3 regions of the Cohnella abietis genome follow, and region 2 is predicted to be linked to each of the others. Evidence: riboswitches for the same ligand, from Rfam matches in the RefSeq annotation. Region 2 holds a riboswitch; each other region holds the start of a gene.

Region 1 (3,284 bases), 1.3 Mb from region 2:
TGGAGTAACCTTGACAACCTGCTGAAAATTTAATGCAATGCTACTGGGCATCTCCGCCTAACTCTTCAGCATACGACGCTAATTCCAAGATTTAGTCGGTACCTGCGCTTATCTCTCCACCCTACGACGCCAATCCCAAGATTTAGTCGGCATCTCCGCCTATCTCTTCAGCATACGACGCCAATCTCAAGAATTAGTCGGTACCTCCGCCTATCTCTTCAGCATACGACGCCAATCTCAAGAATTAGTCGGTACCTTCGCCTATCTCTCCACCCTACGACGCTAATTCCAAGATTTAGTCGGCATCTCCGCCTAACTCTTCAGCATACGACGCTATTTCCAAGATTTAGTCGGCATCTCCGCCTAACTCTTCAGCATACAACGTTAATTCCAAGATTTAGTCGGCATCTCCGCCTAACTCTTCAGCATACCGACTCCAGTTCCATGATTTAGTCGGCACCTCCGCCTAACTCTTCAGCATACCGACTCCAGTTCCATGATTTAGTCGGTACCTCCGCCTAACTCTTCAGCATACGACGCCAATCCCAAGATTTAGTCGGTACCTCCGCTCTTCTCTACTTAGTATAACGTCACACCAAATACGTAGGTTGCAGGAATGGATGCCGAGCTTCTCAATCTCTCAAAACTAAAAAACAGGCCTCTGCGCAGGCCTGTCAATCATCCGATCTTCTCTACTGTTATTTATCGATTTCCACTTAACTCAACCGTTAAAAATCCGTTTCTTTCCTAAGTCCCGGCGAGTCTTAGCATGCTTCTCAACCTGTTGTCTTAAAATGAGTGCCCGTAATGGACGAAGCATTTCCGGCTCCAGAACATGCATTTTGGCACCACAGAGAACGCCATCCTCTTGTCGATCGCTACGAATGATTTCAAGCTCACAGCTAAACCCAATCCCAATGTGCACATTTGCCCTCAGCTTTGATTTAGCAGCAAAATGTGGCTCATACTTTCCTGAAAAGCTAATACCCGAAATGCTAATATCTTGAATGATAAGCTCAGCAGTTTGGTTTAACGGAAGCACTTCTCCGGAATCTTTAAGTACTTGCACAATATGAGCATTACCGGCAATTTCTACTCTTGGATGCTCTCGTCTCTCCTTGAAACGTTTGCTTAAATCCGGCGGCTGAAGCAGTGCAATTGCACCTTCATATTTAGCGAATACAACAGAAGACATAGACTGTATCCCTGCTGGCGAGTAAATCGTCAGTTTAACTGTTTCGCCAAGCTCAAACTGCTCATACTCATGAACCTCAACCTCGAAAAGCTCACCTTCTACATGTGTCATTACTCCAGTAGTCAGGAAGCTCTTGCCTTCTACCACGGTTCTACAGTGAAGTAGTATATTTAACGGGAGTAAATCCTTATCCAGCTCGGATCCAGCTGCATTGTTGTCATCGTCATATGTCATTCCCGCCAAACCACCTCTCAAACATTGTTTAATGCAAGTAAAACGGCTTCACCGTCCTTGGGACGGTAGTATACGTTTGTATCGAGCGATTAGATGAGTATAAGGAATTCAAAACTTATACTTTCTAATTGTTCAAGTAAAACGGCTTCACCGTCCTTGGGACGGTAGTATACGTTTGTATCGAGCTACCAAGCTTTCTAATCGCACAAAAAAAGGCGACCTCCAGATGGAAGCAGCCTGTTTCGCCTTATGTGTCCCTAGGGACCTTCGGCAGCCAGGCTGTCATCGTTCTTGCGAACATTAGACCCTGTGGCTTTGCGTCCTTGCTTTTCAGCAAGTTTGCCCTTAATAATCCGATAATCTATTATCATGATTGTATCATAATGTAAGAAAGTTAGTAACATTTATTTCTAGTAAACCATAGGAACGATCGTTCCCTATAGTGCCATAACAACACGGTTTCGTCCCTCATTCTTTGCCTTGTACAATGCTGAATCTGCACTGGAAAATACCTCACGCATATATTCCTTCGGATCATCAAAGGATAAATCTTCACTAGTTTCGGATAGAACCCCCATGCTAATCGTAACATGAACCTTTTCCGTTCCTGCGTCCACCCAATTATCACCGACAGCAATCATAATTCTTTCCGCCAATAGCTCCGCCTGCTCACGATTCGTATGAGGCAAATAGATCGTAAACTCTTCTCCACCGTATCTTGCTAGAATATCTGTTCTCCTTAGCTTTGTACGTACGATATCTGCAGTGCTTCGTAGAACCTCATCACCTACAAGATGACCGTATTTATCGTTAATCTGTTTGAAATGATCAATATCAAAAAGAACAATAGCAAATGGGATTTGATATCTCATATTGAGCAGTACCTCATGCTCCAACTGCTGCATCAAATACCTACGATTAAAGCAGCCTGTTAGCCCATCAGTTACAGCCATCTGCTCCAGCTTCTGATTGACTCGGAATAGCTCCTCTTGTATCGTGATCAATTCCAAATTACGTTCGTGCAGTGCTTCATTTTTGCGATTCATCTCCACGACAAGCTTGCGAAGCTCTGTAACGTCATGAAACGTAATAATACGTCCCAGCAACGTCTTGCGGTCGTCCACCACTGGCGAAATCTGAATAGATACATGCCGGCCACCATTTTCCGGTAGAGAAAATTCCATTTGCATCTTCTCATAGGGATGATGCAAGTAGCGGTACAGAAACTCATAGACCTCTCCTTGAGCCTGTAACGGAGCAAGAAATCTGTCCATCTCGAAAATTTCCCCTTTAGCTGATTGCACGAAAGGAGAAGCTCCGCGATTAACCTCAAGTACCTTGTCATTCTCATCTACAACGATAATACCGGTAGTCATATGCTCGAATATATCACGCTGTGCCATACTTAGAATATCAAACATTCCAAATCGATAGATAGCAATAACAAAGCATAAATCAGACAATAAAATGCCCGACGCCAGCAGTCCAGGAACAATTGGAAGCCATTGCGACAAGAGTACGTTAATAAGCACATCGAGAAGCCCAAACCCGGTTAAAACGAACATACCGATAAGAGCGGTTCCAAGCTGCTTACGTTGATTAACGGAGCTGACTGTTTTGAGAGCATGGAACATACTCATTAAAGCGGTAAAGAAATAGGCGAACTGAACGAGAACAAGCAACCAGAATAACGGCCCATAAACACGTTCTAAGTAATTGCCGGCTACAGGGGACATAAACAATCCATTCGGATTCCACAAAGCTCCGATTATACATAGCGCTGCTGGAAGAAGATACAATAAAGTACGACTGGCTTTTAGCTGAGCTGCCCTCCCGGTGAGGAAAAAAACGAAAA
Region 2 (3,284 bases):
TATGTTTATTATGGACTATGATGCAGGGAAGGGCTGGCACGATCCGCGTATCATTCCGTATCAGCCCATTTCGTTGGATCCAGCAGCAAAGGTTTTCCATTACGGTCAAACCGTGTTTGAAGGAATGAAAGCATATAAGACGGCTGAGGGCCGCATTCTGATGTTCCGTCCCTATAAGAACCTACAGAGGCTCAATCGTTCCAACGCCCGTCTAAGCATTCCTGCCCTCGACGAGAACGTAATAATGGAGGCGTTAAGAAAGCTTGTTCTAGTGGATGAGGAATGGATTCCGGACGAGCAAGGCACCTCACTCTATATTCGACCGTTCGTTATCGCGACACAAGCTACGCTGGGAGTATCTCCATCCGAGCAATATCATTTTATGATCATCCTGTCACCGGTCGGCTCTTATTATGCAGAAGGAATCAATCCAGTTAGCATCTTCGTCGAGTCCGAGTACGTTCGTGCTGTGACAGGCGGAGTAGGAAATGCCAAGACTGGCGGAAACTACGCGGCAGGACTTAAAGCGCAGCAGGAAGCTACTGACAAAGGATATTCTCAGGTGCTTTGGCTTGATGGTGTACATCGGAAATACATCGAGGAAGTCGGGAGTATGAATGTCTTTTTCAAAGTAGGCGGCAAGGTCATTACTCCAGCATTAAATGGAAGCATATTAGACGGGGTAACGAGGGATTCGGTTATTCAGCTGCTGCGGTATTGGGATATTGAGGTTGAGGAGAGAGCGATCTCGATTAATGAGCTAGTTGAAGCTTATCGTAATGGTACGTTGGAGGAAGCGTTCGGGACAGGGACAGCTGCAGTTATTTCTCCAATAGGGGAATTGAATTGGCAAGGTGATAAGCTTGCGCTCAATGAAGGTCGGACCGGGCCGCTCTCCGCTAAAATATATGATTTCATGACGGGCATACAAAGAGGAACATTGGAAGATCCATTTGGTTGGGTTGTGAAACTCTAAGCAATTTATGAGCTAAAATCGACAATATCATACAATTATCGATCAGGCTATTGAAAAGAGTGCGACTATAATCTTATAATGAAGGTAAGAATACCTAATATAAGGTATTAAATTGAAAATTAATTAGTCATAAAGTATATACAACAATGATCCGCATACACGAAAAGGCAAACCTTTCGAAAGAGGGGGACGCAAAGCTATGGGCCTAAGGAACTAACGTTCTAAGGTTGCCAAGCCGTCGAATGGAGCGTAGGCATCTTCCATTCTGGAGGATGTCTTTTTTTAGTTATTCGGACTGAAAAAGTTTCTCACATATCCATTTCTGAATAACCTCAGACATATACATTCTTTCGCTATCCAAAAGACAGCGAAAGCTGTTTATGCGTGTACGCTTAACCGGCAGGCTTCTATTAGTTTGCGATTTGAGAGGTGCTTTACTTGAAGAAACCGGTTTCCGAAACCGAATTGAAGAAGCTAATCAATCAATTAAATCTGGAAGAGTCTTCACGAAGTCATGAAACGGGTGATGAAGTAGGAGGAGTGGAAGCCCCGCTTAATAAGAAGAAGCAGGATGGGTCGATCCACGTTATGAATCAGCGGATTACCGTTCAGAATCCAATCCATGGGGGAGAATATGCTGTCATTAACCCTATGAGCCCAGTCAGACTGTTTATTAATGATAAGGAAATTTATCAGGAATCGAAAGTGACAGCAGAGGATCGAATATCCTGGGAAAATGAAGAGCAGCCCCTATTTGAGATAATTATCTCGGATGACAAGCTCGCAGCTTACTTACACCTTCATGCTAAGGCGCGCTATTCCTGCCGACTTGTTGATGATGGACCGGCCCAGCAGCTGACTGTAAGAGTCGCAGAGGACATAGATATTGTACTGAAGACGGTGCAGCTTGGCGATGTTATTAGCAAGCTTGAGGCGATGTCCATTAAAGCGAGAATCGAATTCGCTGTTATCCAGCAAGAGCTGTTAAACCCTACTTTCCTGCCCGTAGTCGTGGCCAGTGGCAAAGAGACCATTCAGGGCAAGGACGCACAGCTTGAAGTTTATTTTCCCCAGCAAGTGGAGAGTGAATTTTTTGAGGTGGACGGGACTATCGATTTCCGCGACCATCTACGAATTCCATCCATTCGTAAAGGAGAAATGATGGCGAAGAAAATTCCTATGCTGGACGGGACCGCTGGGTATGATGTGCTAGGCTGTGTTACGGTGCCCAGCCCGCCCAAGGACCTCCCCATCATGGTGAAAGCGAATGTCGAGCTTATGCCAGATGGCTCCGTCGTGGCGCGGACACAGGGAAGGCCAAGGATAACGGGAAGTAAAATCAAAACTCTCGATATCTCTACTTCTTATGTTATTTCAGGGAACGTAGACATCAAGACGGGCAATATCGTGTTCTCCGGGGATGTTATTGTTTACGGAGATGTAACAGACAATATGATTATAGAATCTCTCGGTAATGTTTATGTCTATGGCAACGTATATAGCTCAACGATTACAGCCACGGGAAGCATTAATGTGAGAGGCAATGTTATTGCGAGCAAGCTTTACTCCGGTTATTTTGGCGTATTGTTTAATAGACTCTATCATTCTTCTAAGCAGTTGTGCGATTACATAGAGAAGCTATTGTATGCTTCCAAGCTACTTGTACAAGCTTTGGAGTCGAAGAAGCAAGAGGTTTCTTATGGACAGATTGTGAATCTGCTCATGGAAACTAAAATGATGGAAATCCCTGATGCCATCAAGGAGCTTCTCGCTGTCATTGATAATATCCAGCAAATTAAACAAGAGGAATATGTGAAGCTAAAGGAGGTTGCGGAAATTTTCTCGCAGCCGACTAAGATCGTCGAGATGGCAACATACGGGTTTGTTCAAAGCTTCCTAGAATTACTTAAGGTAACCCATGACGAAATTGAGAGAATGCAGGAGGCATATGTAGAAATTAGTATCAATCAGTGCCATAACAGCGAGCTGAAGTCCAATGGCGACATTGTCATCCATCGTGACGGTGTACTGTTGTGCGATCTATACGCCGCAAGGAATATTATTTTTGTCCATCAAAGCTCTATGTGCAGAGGGTCCCAGCTTGAAGCAGGAGACAGCATAATAGCTCAGATTATCGGTGGACAGACGGGCGCCAATACGGTGCTAAAGGCAAGGCGGAAGATTCAGGTGAAAAAAATGTATGCTGGTCGGGTTTGCATAGGTAAATATTGCAAGGATATCTTTGAGCCTGTCGAAAACACGACTTTCGATATCCAGGCACTGAAGAAGCAGGTATAGACCACCCGAG
Region 3 (3,284 bases), 3.4 Mb from region 2:
TTAATGTAGATGATGTGCCATTAGGCGGAATTGACATTCCTGGTGGCGTCAAAAATCTACCAAAGACTGGAGAAGAAAGTAATCTTCCTCTGCAGCTGGTCGGCTTAGGTCTAGTTGTTACAGCAGCTATTCTTTTTGGCAAGAGACGTTCTTCACGTAAATAATAATCAACATGCGCGCAGTGGTAGGACTGTCGAGAATTCTCGACAGTCCTTATCCATTCGAAGGTATAGGAATCATTAATGAACCCATTACGGAAGGAGGATGTAAATTATTATGAGAAAGTTAGCTTTACTATTATTTATAGTTGGGTTTGGCCTTATATTATTTCCAATATTACGAGAATGGCATTATGACTGGAAACAAGAGCAGCTGTTAACCGAAATGGAACAAGCTATTTCTGCTACAAACGAAAATGACTTTGATCATCAATTAGCATTGAAAAACGATAATTTAACACAATTGTTAATGCAGGGATCTGATCCAGAGACAGAGAGTGTAGAATCTCCACCAGTTGAAACGGAATCCACTCCGGAGCCTAGTGCTGCAAATACCCCCCCGCCAATTGGAATCATTGAAATCAAAAAAATAAAAGTAAAGCTTCCTATACTAGAAGGTGCAACGAATGAGAATATGAAATTCTCAGCAGTTCATCTGAAGGAGACCACTAAGCTTGGTGAGATTGGTAATGCAGCTATAGCGGCCCATAGAGCTCATACAAAGGGTAGACTTTTTAATAGGTTAAATGAATTAGAGGTCGGTGATGAAATCACTGTAAAGGTTAATGACGAGCAATTCGTCTATACCGTATTTAATATATTGAAAGTAGAGCCTACGGATATCTCTGTATTAGGACGGAACGATAGAGACAAAATTCTTACTTTAATTACATGTGATCCCGTTATTAATCCAACTAAGAGATTAATTGTTCAAGCTAAGCTATAATTCGTATTAATAGTCAACAATTCGCTTGCTTCTTTCATTAAACTCTGTTAAATTTAACCTATAAGACAAAGCTCGACAAAGGCAAACCTATCGAAAGGTAGGGACGCAAAGCTAGAGGGCCTTCCCGTAAGGATGGCAGCCAGCTCCCGAAAGAATTGGCTTTTTCTTATATAATCGTAGTTCAGGCTCTATCTGCACTATGAATAAACACTTACACGATAATGGCAAACCTATCGAAAGGTAGGGACGCAAAGCTAAAGGGCCTTCCGCAAGGATGGTAGCCAGTTACCGAAAGGAAGATTATTCATGCGTAGATCATTTCTCATATTGATTGCCGTATGCTTCATATCCCTGTTTAGTGCAGCTAGTACTTATGCAGCAGAGGGCAACTCAGACAACTGGTTGGATGAAACAAAGCTAGACTCAGGATTAGTTGGAGTATCTTATGATATTACTAAGGGAAGTAAGCTAAAAGTTCTCATTAAGAAGGGCAACACTACTTACACGTATGACTTAAATCAATCTAACAAGTTTGAATATTTTTCCTTACAGTCCGATAATGGTACTTACAATATTTCAGTGTTGCAAAACACTTCAGGAACCAAATACAAGCTTCTTCAATCGAAAGATATTACTTTGAACTTACAGGATTCTAGCAGTGCTTATGTAGGATCTATTCAAAATATTAATTGGAATGAATCAGAGCTGGCAACTAAAAAAGCTGCTGAACTAACCAAGAATAAAGCTTCAGATGAAGAAAAAGTAAAAGCAATCTATGAATTCATCATTAGTGAGATCAAGTATGATTCTAACTTAGCTAAAAACGTTACTTCTAATTATATTCCTAACATTGATAACGTGTTTAAGGCGAAAAAAGGTATCTGCTATGATTATTCCACACTATTCGCAGCGATGACACGGAGTGTAGGGATTCCAACGAAGCTTGTAATGGGAACATCTGAATATGTGAAAGAGTATCATGCTTGGAACAATGTGTACATCAACGGCAAATGGATTACTATTGATACTACTGTTGATGCTGCTCTGTCGGGCAAAAAAGCAGTAACCATGAATAAGGATTCCAGCAAATATGTAGCAGCGAAAGTATACTAATATCAGTAAGCTTGAATTATATGGACCACCTTCTCTGATTTAGAGGAGGTGGTTTTATTGTATTGCACATCTCTTTATAAAAATTATAGAATTTGTTCAGATGAGATTGTTACAATAAGTCACAGTTGTACAGTTGATAGTAAAATAGTAGTATATCAGTATATTGATATTAGTAAAAAAGACCTATTTAATGTTGGTAAGTAAATTAATAACAATGAGAAGTAAAAATTTTATGTAACAATGTTGAATTTTGACTAATATTAAGGTGAGCACAGTTGCAGAAGGAGCAATAGAATGATAAGAAATTGGACTTCGACATCAAACTATAAAAAAATCTATACGAAACTATTAATAGCTTTATTGGTGTTGACATTGTTATCGGGTTGCGGTTTGTTCGGAGGGAGTGGAACCTCATCGGACGATGTTAAAGAGACAAAAGATACCGAAATTGCTCCCTATAATGGTGAGATGAGCAAAGCGATTTCAAATGTTTACACCGCTAAAAGGGAACTGGCTCTAACCTTTAGTGGTATGGGGGACGAAGCTACTATGATTCGTCTATTGAAAGAACTGGATGTTTATCACATAAAGGCAACATTCTTTCTTCCTGGAATGAGAGTGGCGGAAGAGCCGGATATTGTGAAGGAAATTGTTTCTAGAGGACACGAAATTGAGAACAATACTTTGAGTCGATTAGATATGACTAAACTTAGTTATGAACAAATTTATAAAGAAATTCATTTAAGCAATGAGATTATTAGAAAGACGACAGGGAAAACACCCCGTTATGTCAGAACAAAATCGGGGCATTACAATGATGATGTTCTTTTAGCAACTGCGCACAATGGTCTGGATTCCTTAATTGTATACAGCTTCTTTCTACATAACTGGCAGGGAGAAAGCCCTGAAGAAAAAAGCCAATATGTAAGAAAATATATTAATCGTGGGGGCATTATTAATATAGATACAGAAGAAATTATGGATGTCGTTGATGATATTCCAATCTTCGTCAAGGCTGCTTCAGATGTGGGCTATGAGTTTATTCCTCTAAGTAAGTTAATGGAGCTTGGCGGAGAGAAAAAACCTTTAGAAATGATCAAGGGATACGATGCAGCAAAAGCTAATCTAAATTATAAAGATACTAAGTATAATCTTATTTTCAGAAAGGAGACGAGTAAGAAAGAAATCTCGTTAACCTTTGATGATTGGGGTACAGATTATACTGT

What was found. Region 2 has a riboswitch for cyclic di-GMP ahead of KCTCHS21_RS28720 (FapA family protein). Riboswitches for the same ligand answer to the same signal wherever they lie in the genome.
Region 1: linked by a shared signal. The riboswitch ahead of KCTCHS21_RS23145 (PilZ domain-containing protein) and the one ahead of KCTCHS21_RS28720 (FapA family protein) in region 2 are both predicted to bind cyclic di-GMP.
Region 3: linked by a shared signal. The riboswitch ahead of KCTCHS21_RS12450 (transglutaminase-like domain-containing protein) and the one ahead of KCTCHS21_RS28720 (FapA family protein) in region 2 are both predicted to bind cyclic di-GMP.

What each region holds. Positions count from the first base shown of each region.
Region 1 covers NZ_AP019400.1:5,212,393-5,215,676, forward strand. The annotation lists gene KCTCHS21_RS23145 (PilZ domain-containing protein) at 722-1,429, opposite strand; cyclic di-GMP riboswitch class I at 1,696-1,783, opposite strand; gene KCTCHS21_RS23150 (histidine kinase N-terminal 7TM domain-containing diguanylate cyclase) at 1,867-3,284, opposite strand, start outside.
Region 2 covers NZ_AP019400.1:6,548,871-6,552,154, reverse strand. The annotation lists gene KCTCHS21_RS28725 (branched-chain amino acid aminotransferase) at 1-976, shown strand, start outside; cyclic di-GMP riboswitch class I at 1,133-1,219, shown strand; gene KCTCHS21_RS28720 (FapA family protein) at 1,415-3,274, shown strand.
Region 3 covers NZ_AP019400.1:2,937,241-2,940,524, forward strand. The annotation lists gene KCTCHS21_RS12440 (collagen binding domain-containing protein) at 1-164, shown strand, start outside; gene KCTCHS21_RS12445 (class D sortase) at 277-945, shown strand; cyclic di-GMP riboswitch class I at 1,016-1,096, shown strand; cyclic di-GMP riboswitch class I at 1,159-1,238, shown strand; gene KCTCHS21_RS12450 (transglutaminase-like domain-containing protein) at 1,252-2,058, shown strand; gene KCTCHS21_RS12455 (polysaccharide deacetylase family protein) at 2,353-3,284, shown strand, end outside.